2 regions of the Streptomyces sp. NPDC048606 genome follow, and region 2 is predicted to be linked to the other one. Evidence: riboswitches for the same ligand, from Rfam matches in the RefSeq annotation. Region 2 holds a riboswitch; the other holds the start of a gene.

Region 1 (7,175 bases), on a different contig from region 2:
CCTGGACGCGCAGCGCAGGGAGCTGGAGAACAGCTCCGACCAGGCGGAGGAAGCGCGCCGGCAGACCCTGGAGAAGGAGCGCCAACTGGGCATCCTGGCCGGTACGGTAGCTGCGCAGGGGCCGGGGATCACGTTGCGGATCACCGATCCCAAGGGTCAGGTGCGGTCCGACCAGTTGTTGGACACGTTGCAGGAGCTGCGCGCGGCCGGGGCCGAGGCGATCCAGATCAACGGCGTCCGCGTCGTGGCGGGGTCGTACTTCTCGGACGTGGGCGGTGGCATCGGGATCGACGGTAAGAAGATCACACAGCCCTACGAGTTCAAGGTCATCGGCAAGCCGCAGGACCTGGAGCCCGCGCTCAACATCCCGGGCGGTGTCGTGCAGACGTTGGAGAAGGAGCAGGCCAACGTGGCCGTCACACGGTCGGCGAAGATCGTTGTGGATGCCTTGCGGGCTGCGGAGCAGCCTGACTACGCTCGGTCGTCATCGCCGTGAGGCGGTGTGGAATGTGGAACGGCTCACGCGGCCGGACGGCTGCGGGGGGTCGACGCACCGAAGTCGCGGTGCGTGGTGGAAACTGTCTGGTGGTTACGGACGTTGTGAGAATGTCCGGGTCGGCAGGTGTGTGCATGCAGAGTTCGTCCTGCCCCACGGGCGGGTCTGTTTCGGTCAAGGGGAATCGCCCGTGAAGTTGTTTGAGAAGTTGTTCGGCAAGAAGAACCGCGAGGAGAGTGGCGCGGCGCGCCACCGTGCGGGACAGGGAGACGGGGAAGGGCAGGGCGACCGGCCGCTCTTCCGTGACGAGGTGGCCGGTGCGGGAGACAATTCGGGCGCACAGGGCGCGTCGACTGTTGACCCCGCGGGTTCCGGACGCATAGGTTTCGGTGAACCATCAACCTCAAGTGCGGGTGGAGGGTTTACTCCCGACCCGTATGCCACCAATGCATCCGCGGGGCAGCCGCGGCGCGAGGAGCCGTCCATGTCGGCCGTCCAGGTTTGTGGCAGGTGCGGGCACCGCAGCGATGCGGCCAGCCGGTTCTGCTCCAACTGCGGGGCGCCGCTGCGACCGGGTCTGACGCCGGAGCGTGCCTCGGAGACCACGTCCACCATCTCGATCTCGGGTCTTGAGGCCTACGAGGCCGAGGCGTCCGGACAGCACGTGTCCTCCTCGCTGTCCCCCGAGGCCCAGGCCGCGGTGGAGGCGCTGCCGCCCGGTTCCGCGCTGCTGATCGTCCGGCGCGGTCCCAACTCCGGCAGTCGCTTCCTGTTGGACGGCGAACTGACCACGGCGGGCCGTCACCCGCAGAGCGACATCTTCCTGGACGACGTCACCGTCTCCCGGCTGCATGTCGAGTTCCGCAGGGGCCCGGAGGGCGGCTTCACCGTCTCCGACGTGGGCAGCCTCAACGGCACGTACGTCAACCGCGAGCCCATCGACTCGGTCGCCCTGCACAACGGCGACGAGGTGCAGATCGGCAAGTACCGGCTGGTCTTCTACGCGAGCCTGCGGAGCATCTGACCCGCCCCCTGGACTTCCGTCCGGGGGGAAGCCCTCGGAGGGAAGGTTCCATGCTGCGTACCCCGACCGGCGGTGCCCCCCAGGGCGGCGCCGCCGGCGCCGCCGCCTCGGCAGGACGGTTGGTGAGCATCGGCACGGTGCTGACCACGCTGCGCGAGGAGTTCCCCGAAGTCACGATCTCGAAGATCCGCTTCCTGGAGGCGGAGGGGCTCGTCGAGCCCCGGCGCACGCCCTCCGGGTACCGCAAGTTCAGTACCGGGGACGTGGAGCGGTTGGGGCGCATCCTGCGCCTCCAGCGCGATCACTACCTGCCGTTGAAGGTCATCCGCGAGCAGCTCGACGCGCTCGACCGCGGTGAGCAGGTGCGCATTCCCGCGCCCACCGCGAACGGCGAGTCCGTCGACCCCGCCGTCCCCGCACCCCTGTACGGGGAGGCGGGCGGCGGGCGGCCGACCGTCGCACGGGTGGGCCGTGCCGAGCTGATCGCCGCCGCGGAGGTGGACGAGGTCCGGCTCGTGGAGTGGGAGTCGTACGGGCTCGTCAGCGAGGCTCCCGACGGTGGATTCGACGCCGAGGCGGTCACCGTGGCCCGGTTGATCGCGGACCTCGGTCGATTCGGGCTCGAACCCCGCCATCTGCGCGCTATGAAAGCGGCCGCGGACCGCGAGGCCGGACTCGTGGAACAGGTCGTCGCGCCCCTGCGCCGGCACCGCAATCCGCAGACCCGGACGCACGCGGAGGCCACGACCAGGGAGCTCGCGGGGCTGTGCGTAAGGCTCCACGAGGCCTTGGTACAGACCGCGCTCGGGGTCCGGTTGCACTGACCGGGAGGTCCGTCGTGCGGCCCCGACTACCCAAACCTGCCGGGCAGGTCCTAGGGTTGCTGTGTGAACGAGCTCGACGTTGTGGGTGTCCGGGTGGAAATGCCCTCCAACCAACCGATCGTGCTCCTGCGTGAAGTGGGAGGCGATCGGTACCTCCCCATCTGGATCGGTCCAGGGGAGGCGACCGCCATTGCCTTCGCGCAGCAGGGGATGGCCCCTGCCCGGCCGCTGACGCACGACCTGTTCAAGGACGTGCTGGAGGCGGTCGGTGAGGAGCTCACCGAGGTCCGCATCACGGATCTGCGGGAGGGCGTCTTCTACGCGGAGCTGGTCTTCGCCAGCGGGGTCGAGGTGAGCGCGAGGCCATCCGACGCCATAGCGCTGGCCCTGCGGACGGGGACGCCGATCTACGGCAGTGACGGCGTCCTCGACGACGCCGGAATCGCCATTCCCGACGAGCAGGAGGACGAGGTGGAGAAGTTCCGTGAATTCCTCGACCAGATCTCGCCGGAGGACTTCGGCACGGGCCCCCAGTAGCGGACCCGGCGGGGGTGGCGCACCGTGGTCGTGAGGGGCGCGAGACCGGGCCCCTCGTGAAACACGGGCCGCGTCGTACTCCCGGAACTTTCAGCCCATTCGAGTAGCCTTTCCCCGCAATGGGGTACGGGAAACCACTCTCAGGGTGATTATCACTCGGCGTGCCGAGTGTGGCGATCGTTGACGCACCCCTGGTCACTGCCTACCTTCAAGATGGCAGGTCAAGGACGGAGGGTCGGCGTGAGGATCACGGGCGACGGTACGACCGGGGGCACCCCCGCGCGCAGTGATGGCGGGTCGTACCCGATGCGCGGTGCTGCGGCTGGTCCCGCGCACCGTCAGCCGGCGGCGGCCCCGGCGGTGGGGCCGGTGAGCGAGGATCCGACGCCCGAACAGGTCGGCTACCGGGGCCCCACGGCCTGCGCCGCGGCCGGGATCACCTACCGCCAGCTCGACTACTGGGCGCGCACCGGCCTCGTGGAGCCCAGCGTGAGACCGGCCTACGGGTCGGGCACGCAGCGGCTGTACAGCTTCCGCGACGTGGTCGTCCTCAAGATCGTGAAGCGCTTCCTCGACACCGGGGTCGCGCTCCAGAACATCCGCACCGCCGTCCGGCACCTGCGCGACCGGGGTTTCTCCGACCTCGAACGGATGACGCTGATGAGCGACGGGGCGACCGTCTACGAGTGCACCTCCCCGGACCAGGTCGTCAGCCTGCTCCAGGGCGGGCAGGGTGTCTTCGGCATCGCCGTCGGGGTCGTCTGGCGCGACGTCGAGAGCGCGCTGTCGCAGCTGCACGGCGAGCGCGTGGACACCGGCGAGACCGTGGTCGGCCACAATCCGGCCGACGAGCTGGCGGCCCGCCGCAACCGCGCCGGCTGACCTCCCCGGTGCGGGCCCTCGCCGCGCGCGGATCCCCGCGGGCCCGTGGGGCGGCTGCGGCCCGCTGTCAGAGCCGTAGGGCAGCATCGGGGTGTGAGAACCGCGCCGACCATCCTGCACCTGGACATGGACGCCTTCTACGCCGCGGTGGAGCAGGCGTCGAAGCCCAGTCTGCGCGGGAAGGCCGTGATCGTCGGCGGGCTCGGGCCGCGCGGCGTGGTCGCCACCGCCTCCTACGAGGCCAGACGGTACGGGGTGCACTCGGCGATGCCGACCGCGCAGGCCCGCCGGCTCTGTCCGAACGGCGCCTACGTCCACCCCCGCTTCACCCTCTACCGGCAGGTCAGCGACCTCGTCATGGGCCTGCTGCGGGAGCTCTCGCCCCTGGTGGAGCCCCTCAGCCTGGACGAGGCCTTCGTGGACCTGGAGGCGGGCGGGCGGGCCTTCGACGCGCCGGGCGCCCGCGCCACCGGGGAACGGCTGCGCGCCGACATCGCGGCCCTGACCGGCCTGAGCGGCTCGGTGGGCCTGGCCGGGTCGAAGATGCTGGCCAAGGTGGCCTCCGAGGAGGCCAAGCCGAACGGACTGCTGCTGATCGAGCCCGGTACCGAGCGGGAGCTGCTCGCGCCGATGCCGGTGCGGACCCTGCCCGGGGTGGGGCCGGCCACCGGGGAACACCTGCGGCGGGCCGGCATCACCACCGTGGGGGACCTGGCCGAGGCGGGCGAGGACGAGCTGGTGCGGATGGTGGGCAGGGCCCACGGGGTCGGCCTGTACCGGATGGCGCTCGGACTGGACGACCGGCCCGTGGTGGCCGAACGGGACGCGAAGTCGGTGTCCGTCGAGGACACCTTCGACGTGGACCTGCACGACCGCGTCCGCATCCGGGGGGAGGTGGCGCGGCTCGCCGACCGGTGCGTGGTGCGGCTGCGCGCCTCCGGGCACTCGGGACGGACGATCGTCCTGAAGGTGCGCCGCTACGACTTCTCCACCCTGACCCGCTCCGAGACCCTGCGCGGGCCGACCGACGACCCGGCGGTCGTCCGGGAGGCGGCGGCGCGACTGCTGGAGGGCGTCGACACCACGGGCGGCGTACGGCTGCTGGGGGTCGGCGTGACCGGGCTCGCCGACTACACCCAGGAGGACCTCTTCGCCCAGGCCCGCACCGAGGGGGAGGCGGCGGACGGGACGACGGGCGCGCCCCAGGAGGCGGCCGGGCAGGAGGGGGCCGCGGCGCCCGAGGAGCCGTCCGGGGAGCCGGAGCGGGCCGCCGCACGGCACTGGCCGGCGGGGAGCGACGTACGGCACGCGGTGTACGGGGCCGGATGGGTGCAGGGCAGCGGCGTCGGGCGGGTCACCGTACGGTTCGAGCGGCCGGGATCGGCGCCCGGGCGGGTCCGTACCTTCCGGGTGGACGACCCGGAACTGGAGACCTCCGATCCGCTGCCCCTGGTGGGGGAGGCGTCCTCGGACCTCTCTACGGCTTCTCCGGAGGGGTGAGGGGGCCGCGGACGTCCTCGGGGAGGGTCACGTCCAGGCCGTAGTGGTGGTAGAGCTGGAGTTCCTGCTCGGGGGAGAGGTGGCGACCCACCCCGAAATCGGGGGCGTCCCTGATCAGGGAACGGTCGAAGGGCACGCGCAGGGCGTCGTCCACGACCTCGCTGGGTTCCAGGGGGACGAAGGCGTCCCGGCCGAAGAGGCCGGTCCGGACGGCGGCCCATTCCGGCACTCCCGTGGCGTCGTCGAGGTAGACCTCGTCCACGGTGCCGATCTTGGCGCCGTTGCGGTCGAATGCCTTGCGGCCGATCAGGCTGCGCGGATCGATGTCGGTCTGCACGGTCCCTCCGTCTGGTCGCACGCGGTTCACAACTCATCCGTAATGACTACAGAAGGGCATATCGGGATGGGGGGCCACTCGAGGGAGGCCCCGGATCCCCGCTGGTAGGCTGGGTGACGGCTGTTGACCCTGTGCGGGAGAGTCCTCCGAGTGAGCTCGACGGAGGCGCCGAAGGAGCAAATCCTCCCCGGAATCTCTCAGGCATACGTACCGCACGCGACGAGGCCACTCTGGAAAGCAGGGGCGGTACCGGGCACGCAGTACCGGTTCCGCGCCTCACCGACGGTGAAAGCCGGATCGCACGGGAGACCCCCGTGGGGCCCGGTGAAGCTCTCAGGTTGAGATGACAGAGGGGGAGGCCGTCCGGGTGCCCGCGCCGTGGTGCCCCTCGCAGGTCATACGACCAGGAGGCCTCCGTCATGACCGCCAACCGCATTCCGCTCGCTCAGCTGGAGCAGGGCATCCCCTTCGAGCAGCGCCACATCGGCCCGGATGCCGAGGCGCAGGCGAAGATGCTCGCCCAGGTGGGCTACGGCTCCCTGGACGAACTCACCGCCGCCGCGGTGCCGGATGTCATCAAGACCGCCGAGGCGCTGAACCTGCCCGAGGCGCGGACCGAGGCCGAGGTGCTCGCCGAGCTGCGCTCGCTCGCCGACCGCAACCAGGTCCTCACCTCCATGATCGGCCTCGGCTACTACGGGACCTTCACCCCGCCGGTCATCCTGCGCAACGTCATGGAGAACCCGGCCTGGTACACGGCGTACACGCCCTACCAGCCCGAGATCTCGCAGGGCCGCCTCGAAGCGCTGCTGAACTTCCAGACCGTCGTCGCCGACCTGACCGGTCTGCCGACCTCCGGTGCCTCCCTGCTCGACGAGGGCACCGCCGCCGCCGAGGCCATGACCCTGGCCCGCCGCGTCGGCAAGTCCAAGGGCAACGTCTTCCTCGTCGACGCCGACGCCCTGCCGCAGACCATCGCCGTCATCGAGACCCGCGCCGAGCCCATCGGCATCGAGGTCGTCGTCGCGGACCTGTCCGACGGCATCCCGGCCGAGATCGCCGAGCGCGGCGTCTACGGCGTCCTGGTCCAGTACCCCGGTGCCTCCGGCGCGGTGCGCGAGATCAAGACGGTCATCGACCAGGCGCACGGGCTCGGCGCGATCGTCGCCGTCTCCGCCGACCTGCTCGCCCTGACCCTGCTGGCCTCCCCGGGCTCCCTCGGCGCGGACATCGCCGTCGGCACCACCCAGCGCTTCGGCGTCCCGATGGGCTTCGGCGGACCGCACGCCGGCTACATGGCCGTCCAGGACAAGCACGCCCGCTCCCTGCCCGGTCGCCTCGTCGGCGTCTCCGTGGACGCGGACGGCAACAAGGCCTACCGCCTGGCGCTCCAGACCCGCGAGCAGCACATCCGCCGGGAGAAGGCCACCAGCAACATCTGTACCGCCCAGGTGCTCCTCGCGGTGATGGCCGGCATGTACGCCGTCTACCACGGCCCCGAGGGCCTGCGCACGATCGCCCGCCGCACCCACCGCTACGCCGCGATCCTGGCCGCGGGCCTGACGGCCGGCGGGG
Region 2 (7,175 bases):
GGTGACCGCCGTGGGCCAGGTTCAGGCCCATGATCGTGTCGCCCGGCTTGAGCAGCGCGAACATCGCGGCGGCGTTGGCCTGCGCACCGGAGTGCGGCTGGACGTTCGCGGCCTCGGCGCCGAACAGCGCCTTGATGCGGTCGATCGCGATCTGCTCGACCACGTCGACGTGCTCGCAACCGCCGTAGTAGCGGCGGCCCGGGTAGCCCTCGGCGTACTTGTTGGTCAGGACCGAGCCCTGGGCCTCCATGACGGCGACGGGAGCGAAGTTCTCCGACGCGATCATTTCCAGGGTCGACTGCTGGCGCACGAGCTCGGCGTCGACGGCGGCGGCGACGTCCGGGTCGAGCTCGTGGAGGGGGGTGTTCAGGACGGACATCAAGTTCCCCTGGGGTCTCAGTTGTCGGAGTGGGTGAGCGCGGCGTACTCGTCGGCCGTCAGGACGTCCTTCGGCTCCTCCGACAGACGCACCTTGAACAGCCAGCCACCCTCGAACGGAGCCGTGTTGACCAGCGCCGGGTCGTCCACGACGTCCTGGTTGGCCTCGACGACCTCGCCGGAGACGGGGGAGTACAGGTCGCTGACCGACTTGGTCGACTCCAGCTCGCCACAGGTCTCGCCCTCGGTGACGCTCTCGCCGACCTCGGGGAGCTGGGCGTAGACGACGTCACCGAGCGCGTTGGCCGCGAACTCCGTGATGCCGACCGTCGCGACGCCGTCCACGGCGTCCGACAGCCACTCGTGCTCCTTGGTGTAACGCAGCTGCTGGGGGTTGCTCATGACCTGATTCTCCTGGATGCGGGGGAGTGGATACGAACAGTGGTCTCGGGTGGTGAGACGCGTACGGGAGCCCCGCCGCACGGCCTGCGCCGTACGACACGGACCCCGCGGGCTACTTCTGCCGCTTGTAGAACGGCAGGGCCACGACCTCGTACGGCTCATGCGTACCGCGAATGTCGACGCCGACGCCGGAGGTGCCGGGCGCGGCGTGCGCCGCGTCGACGTACGCCATGGCGATCGGCTTGCCCAGCGTCGGGGACGGGGCGCCGGAGGTGACCTCGCCGATGACCTTGCCGTCGGCGACGACCGGGAAGCCGGCGCGCGGGACGCGACGGCCTTCGGCGATCAGGCCGACCAGCTTGCGCGGCGGGTTCGTGGCGGCGCGCTCGGCGGCGGCCTCCAGGGCGGCGCGACCGACGAAGTCGCCCTCCTTCTCGAACTTCACGACCCGGCCCAGACCCGCGTCGAACGGGGTCAGCGAGGTGGTCAGCTCGTGCCCGTACAGCGGCATGCCCGCCTCCAGGCGCAGCGTGTCGCGGCAGGACAGCCCGCACGGGACCAGGCCCACGCCCTCGCCGGCCTTCGTCAGGGCCTGCCACAGCTCGACCGCGTGCTCGGGGGCCACGAACAGCTCGAAGCCGTCCTCGCCCGTGTAGCCGGTGCGGGCGATCAGCGCGGGCACGCCCGCGACGGTGCCCGGCAGACCGGCGTAGTACTTGAGACCGTCCAGGTCGGCGTCGGTCAGGGACGCCAGGATGCCGGGGGACTCGGGGCCCTGGACGGCGATCAGCGCGTACGCGTCGCGGTCGTCGCGGACCTCGACGTCGAAGCCCGCCGCGCGCTCGGTCAGCGCGTCCAGCACGACCTGGGCGTTCGAGGCGTTGGCGACGACCATGTACTCCGTCTCGCCCAGGCGGTAGACGATCAGGTCGTCCAGGATGCCGCCGTCCTCCACGCAGATGTGCGTGTAGCGGGCGCGGCCGACGCCGACGGTCGAGATGTTGCCGACCAGCGCGTGGTCCAGGGCCTTGACGGCCTCCGGGCCGGTCAGGGTGATCTCGCCCATGTGGGAGAGGTCGAAGAGGCCGGCCTTGGTGCGTACCGCGGTGTGCTCCTCGCGCTCACTGGCGTAGCGCAGCGGCATGTCCCAGCCCGCGAAGTCGGTCATGGTCGCACCGAGCGAACGGTGCAGCGCGTCGAGCGCGGTCAGGCGGGGGGCAGTGCTCATGGGTGTGGCTCCCGGGTCCCAGGGCATGACATGACGAGGACGATCCTCCCCATCTGTCATCGGAACCTGAGAGGTTCGCCGAGAGTTACCGCGGGTACGCGGCGCGCCCTCGACTTGCACCTTGGGTGGAGCGCGCGCCGTCGCCCGTCGGGGGACGGGCGTGTCGCGGCTCGCTTTTCAGATCTGCCTCATCCACGCGGTACGGGGCCTGAGAGATTCAAGGGAGGTACTTGCTCCTTCGGCGCCCGGGCACGGCCTCGCGGCCTGCCGGGACTCTCCCGCGCGGATTCAAGCGGCCGGTATGCAGTTGGTGTCCAGATGGCGCACATCATTGCACGGGTCGCGCGGGAGTGGGCGGTGGGGCCCGCAAGAACGTACGAGCGGAACCGGGCCCGCCGGATTACCGTCTCTTTACACTCAGTGGGCATGGGGCCTTCACGGCCCGATTTCGGGGGGAGAGCACTGTGCGGAGATTCGAAGTGGTGACACCGTCGGGGACCGTGGACGCGGTCCCCACCCAGCGGGGCGTACCGGCCCGCGTGGCGGGCCGCGTACGGGACCTGCGGGGCGCACCGGCCCGCGGCCCCCACCGGCTCGGCTTCGCCGCCGGTGACATCGTCGTGGTCTCGGGCCTGCCGGGGGGCGGCAAGAGCACCCTGATCAAGCGCGCCGCCGAGGGCGGGGGCATCGACTCCCAGGACGTCCGCGAGCGCTGGGAGCGCCGCATGCCGGGCGCCCTGCCCTACGCCGTCTACCGGCCCGCCGTCCGCGTCGCCCACTACTGGGGACTGTGGCGCCGGCTGAGCTCCGGCGACTCTGTGGTGGTCCACGACTGCGGCACCCAGAGCTGGGTGCGCGCGACCCTGGCCGCCGTCGCCCGCCGCCGCGGCCGCGCCCTGCACCTGCTGCTGCTGGACACCACCGCCGAGGAGGCCCTCTCCGGGCAGGAGGCCCGCGGCCGGCGCGTCTCCGCGTACGCCTTCGCCCGCCACCGCGGCGCCGTGCGCCGGCTGCTGCGCGAGGCCGAGGCCGGCCGGCCGCCGGCGGGCTGCGCCTCGGCCGTCCTGCTCGACCGCCGCTCGGCCGCCGCGGTGACCCGCATCTCGTTCGAGGGCTGAGGGCGGGGCCGGTAGCCTCGGCACGACACATCGCCGAACCTACGGAGGCAACGGCACATGCAGGGCAGCGGCTGGCCGGCGAACGAGGTGGAGCGGGTGCTCGGGGCGGCGCTCGGGCAGGCGGACGCCGGCGAGCGGATCCTGGAGGCGCTGGGCCGCGGCCACGTCTGGGTTCCGCTGCCCGAGGGCGGCGGGCCCGACAGCGACGGCCTCACCCTGCCCACGATGCTGATCGACGGCGAGGCGTACGTCCCCGTCTACAGCTCCGAGGCCCAGTTCCGGGTCGGCGCCGGCGCCGCCATGGACTTCGCCGTCGCCCCCGCCGTCGAATTCGCCCGCGGGCTGCCCCCGCAGCTCGGCATCGCCCTCAACCCCGAGGGCGCCGTCGGCGTGCCGCTGCCGCCCGCCGCCGTCGCCGCCCTGTGTCGCACCGGCCGGACCCCCCTCGACGGACCGGCCACCGGAGGGCGCGTACGGCTCTACGAGCCCGACTGGCAGGACGACCCGGTCGACTTCCTCGCCGCCGCCTCCGAGGAGTTCCGCGCCACCGGGGTGGTCGCCGCCGCGCACCGCTGCCTGGCCAGCGTCGAGGCCGGGGCGCCCGAGCTGTACATCGGTGTCCGACTGGTGGGATGGGATCCCGAGTTCCGAAACGCCCCGCTGGAGGCCCTCGGCCGGGCCCTGGCCCGCGTACCGGCGCCCTGGCCGGTGCAGTTGATCCTCCTCGACGCCGCCGAGGACCCGGTCACGGACTGGATTCGTGAGCGCGTACGCCCCTTCTACCTCCCGTAGCGCCGCTTAAGCTGGTTGGTACGCGTGGACGACGGGCGGACGAAGAGGGGTACCGGGTGAGTGCGTCAGGCACGGCCGCGGCCGGGCAGGTCGAGCACATGCTGCGCCAGGTGACACCCGGGCGCTATGACAGCTACGAGTCATTCCTGCACGCCCTCGCCGAGGGCCGGCTGTGGATGCTGCTGTGGCAGGGGCAACCGGGCTCACCGGACGCCCAGTACGGCGGCATGGAGGTCGAGGGCCTGGGGTACGCGCCCTGCGTGACCTCCCCGCAGGAGCTGGCCGCCGGTGGCTGGAACAGGGGCTACGAGGTGGTCACCGGCCGGGACATCGCCCGCGCCCTCTACCCGGACCGGTGGGGGCTGTGGATCAACCCGCACGACCGCGGCGGCGGCCTCGGCGTGCCCTGGGCCGACCTGCGCCGCGTCGCCACCGGCCTGGACCGGATGCCGGCCGGGCCGCTGCGGCTGTCCGAGCCCGCCCTGGAACTCCCGCAGTTCTACGGACTGCTGACCCAGCACGCGCACCGCACGCCGGCCGTCAGGTCGCTGCGCCGCGCCTGGGTGCAACCCGCGATCGGGTCGGCGTACCTCGCGGTGGGCCTCGACCTCTACGACGCCTCCCCGCCGGCGCTGGAATCCGTCCGGGAGATGATGCGCCAGTCGGTCGGCGCCGTGCCCGAGGGGGTCCCGGTGTGCACGGTCGCGCTGGCCGACGAGCACGACCCCGTGGCGATGTGGCTGCGGTCGCAGACGCGGCCGTTCTACGACCGGGAGGGCCAGGCGGCCTACTAGCCGCGCTCCCCACAGGCGTGCTCGAAGCCCGCCGGAGGGTCGCCGGAGGAGTTTCACCGAGCCCCCTACAGGCTTTGCCCGGGTGTGCCCGGAGCATGAGACGAACGCGTCGAGCGGACAACGGGCCGCCGGGAACCATCGTTCCCGGCGGCCTTCGCGTTGTCCGGATTTCGCCGTACCCGTCTGCCCAATAGGCGCACTGATCCTGCGAGTTGGGCGGCATGTCCGTTTGCGTACCGAACGGACGGTCTTGCTCCGCTGAGCCGTGAGCGGAGTCCGGATAACGGGAATCAGATCGTCAGATCACGGTTGCGCATCCATTCATCTGCGGGTCTGGCGGCTGGTCGAGCGACCGATGAAGACTCCCCACCCAAGAGCCGGTCAGTCCTCCAGGACCCGGTTCGGCACGTGGACTTCGCTTGTCGTTTCACACAGCACTTCCCGCACGTCAGCTGCGCCGCCCGGCACCACCGCGGGCGCCGCCGCCCGGCACGGCGCACGCTCCTTCGCACCGCACCGCTTCCGTACCGCAACGCACCGCACGCACCACACGCACAGCACCGCACGCACCGCAACGCACCTCCGTACAGCGCAGCACCGCACCGAGCACATCCGCACCTCCCGCACCGCGCACACCCGCACCTCAACGCGTTCACGTGTCCCGAGCACTTCGAGCGCCACTCCGCACCAACGCCGCCACAGCGGCGGGCATGGGCCGGCCACCCGTCGGCCGAGAGGGGTCCCCACCACGATGACGGCACCACTGCACGACACGAGCGCGGAAACGCCCGCACCCGTGTCCGTAGCCGACGTCCCAGCCAAGGCCATCGAAGGCCGCTCGCCCGGTCGCATTGCATGGATGCGGCTCAAGCGCGACAAGGTCGCGCTGACCGGCGGCGTGGTCGTGATCCTCCTGATCCTGGTGGCCATCTTCGCGCCGCTGATCGTGAACCTGCTGGGCCACCCGCCCAACGAGTTCCACGAGGACATGATCGACCCGGACCTGGGCACGCCGCTCGGCTCCTTCGGTGGCATCAGCTCCGACTTCCTGCTGGGCGTCGAACCGACCAACGGCCGCGACGTGTTCAGCCGGATCGTCTACGGCGCCCGCATCTCCCTGGTCGTCGCCTTCCTGGCGGCCTTCGTGTCGGTCGTCCTCGGCAGCTTCCTGGGCGCCCTCGCCGGCTTCCTCGGCGGCTGGGTCGACGGCGTCATCAGCCGCACGATGGACCTGCTGCTGGCCTTCCCGCAGCTGCTGTTCACCATCGCCCTGGTCTCCGTCGTCCCCAACTCCCTGTGGGGGTTCGAGGGTTCGGGCGTCCGCATGGGCGTGCTGATCCTGGTCATCGGCTTCTTCGGCTGGCCGTACATCGGCCGCATCGTCCGCGGCCAGACGATCTCCCTGCGGGAACGCGAGTACGTCGAGGCCGCCCGCAGCCTCGGCGCCGGCCGCGGCTACATCCTGATCAAGGAGCTGCTGCCGAACCTGGTCGCGCCGATCCTCGTCTACGCCACGCTGATCATCCCGACCAACATCCTGACCGAGGCGGCCCTCAGCTTCCTGGGCGCCGGCGTCAAGCCACCCACCGCCTCCTGGGGAAAGATGCTCTCCGACGCCGTCCCCATCTACCAGGACGACCCCATGTACATGGTGGTCCCCGGTATGACGATCTTCATCACCGTCCTGGCGTTCAACCTCTTCGGGGACGGGCTGCGTGACGCACTCGACCCCAAGGGCAGCTGAACCGCTTCTTCGATTCACCACCTATGGAGGTTGGACAACCGTGATCCGCAGAAAGCAGGCTCTCGCGATCACCGCCGTGATCGCCGCCCTGTCGATGACCGCCGCGTGCGGCGGCAACGGCGACAAGAAGGACGAGGCCAAGGGCGAGACCGACGGCGCCAAGGGCTACAGCGGCGCCGCGACCGCCGTCATCAACCCCTCCGACGCCAAGGGCGGCGAGCTCAAGCTCTGGTCCCCGCAGGACGTCGACTACCTCGACCCGGCGCGCGCCTACTACGGCTTCGTCTGGAACATGCAGCGGCTCTACGTCCGCAGCCTGCTGGCCTACGACAGCAAGCCCGGCAAGGACGGCACCAAGGTGGTCCCGGACCTCGCCGAGGCGCTGCCGGTCATCACCAACGACGGCAAGACCTACACGCTCAAGATCAAGGACGGGGTGAAGTTCGAGGACGGTTCGCCGATCACCTCGAAGGACATCAAGTACGGCGTCGAGCGCGTCTTCGCCCAGGACGTCCTGTCCGGCGGTCCGACCTACCTGATCGACCTCCTCGACCAGGGCCAGAAGTACCCCGGCCCCTACAAGGACACCGACCCGAACAAGATGGGTCTGAAGTCCGTCGAGACGCCGGACGACAAGACGATCGTCTTCAACCTGGCGAGCGCGAACTCCGACTTCAGCTACCTGCTGGCCATGCCGTCCTCCTCGCCGGTCCCGGCGG

The links. A riboswitch is a leader RNA that binds a small molecule or an ion and turns the genes downstream of it on or off. The one in region 2 is predicted to bind glycine.
Region 1: another riboswitch for glycine. It lies ahead of gcvP (aminomethyl-transferring glycine dehydrogenase); the one in region 2 lies ahead of gcvT (glycine cleavage system aminomethyltransferase GcvT).

The regions. Positions count from the first base shown of each region.
Region 1 covers NZ_JBEZIB010000068.1:5,045-12,219, forward strand. Annotated here, with positions in the region: gene AB0D01_RS38470 (DUF881 domain-containing protein) at 1-496, shown strand, start outside; gene AB0D01_RS38475 (FHA domain-containing protein) at 579-1,520, shown strand; gene AB0D01_RS38480 (MerR family transcriptional regulator) at 1,571-2,344, shown strand; gene AB0D01_RS38485 (bifunctional nuclease family protein) at 2,408-2,881, shown strand; gene AB0D01_RS38490 (MerR family transcriptional regulator) at 3,122-3,763, shown strand; gene AB0D01_RS38495 (DNA polymerase IV) at 3,857-5,263, shown strand; gene AB0D01_RS38500 (PRC-barrel domain-containing protein) at 5,241-5,600, opposite strand; glycine riboswitch at 5,725-5,823, shown strand; gene gcvP (aminomethyl-transferring glycine dehydrogenase) at 6,020-7,175, shown strand, end outside.
Region 2 covers NZ_JBEZIB010000002.1:442,291-449,465, forward strand. Annotated here, with positions in the region: gene glyA (serine hydroxymethyltransferase) at 1-379, opposite strand, end outside; gene gcvH (glycine cleavage system protein GcvH) at 397-780, opposite strand; gene gcvT (glycine cleavage system aminomethyltransferase GcvT) at 893-2,008, opposite strand; glycine riboswitch at 2,196-2,299, opposite strand; gene AB0D01_RS04080 (AAA family ATPase) at 2,509-3,126, shown strand; gene AB0D01_RS04085 (enhanced serine sensitivity protein SseB) at 3,184-3,918, shown strand; gene AB0D01_RS04090 (enhanced serine sensitivity protein SseB C-terminal domain-containing protein) at 3,975-4,712, shown strand; gene AB0D01_RS04095 (ABC transporter permease) at 5,464-6,456, shown strand; gene AB0D01_RS04100 (ABC transporter substrate-binding protein) at 6,551-7,175, shown strand, end outside.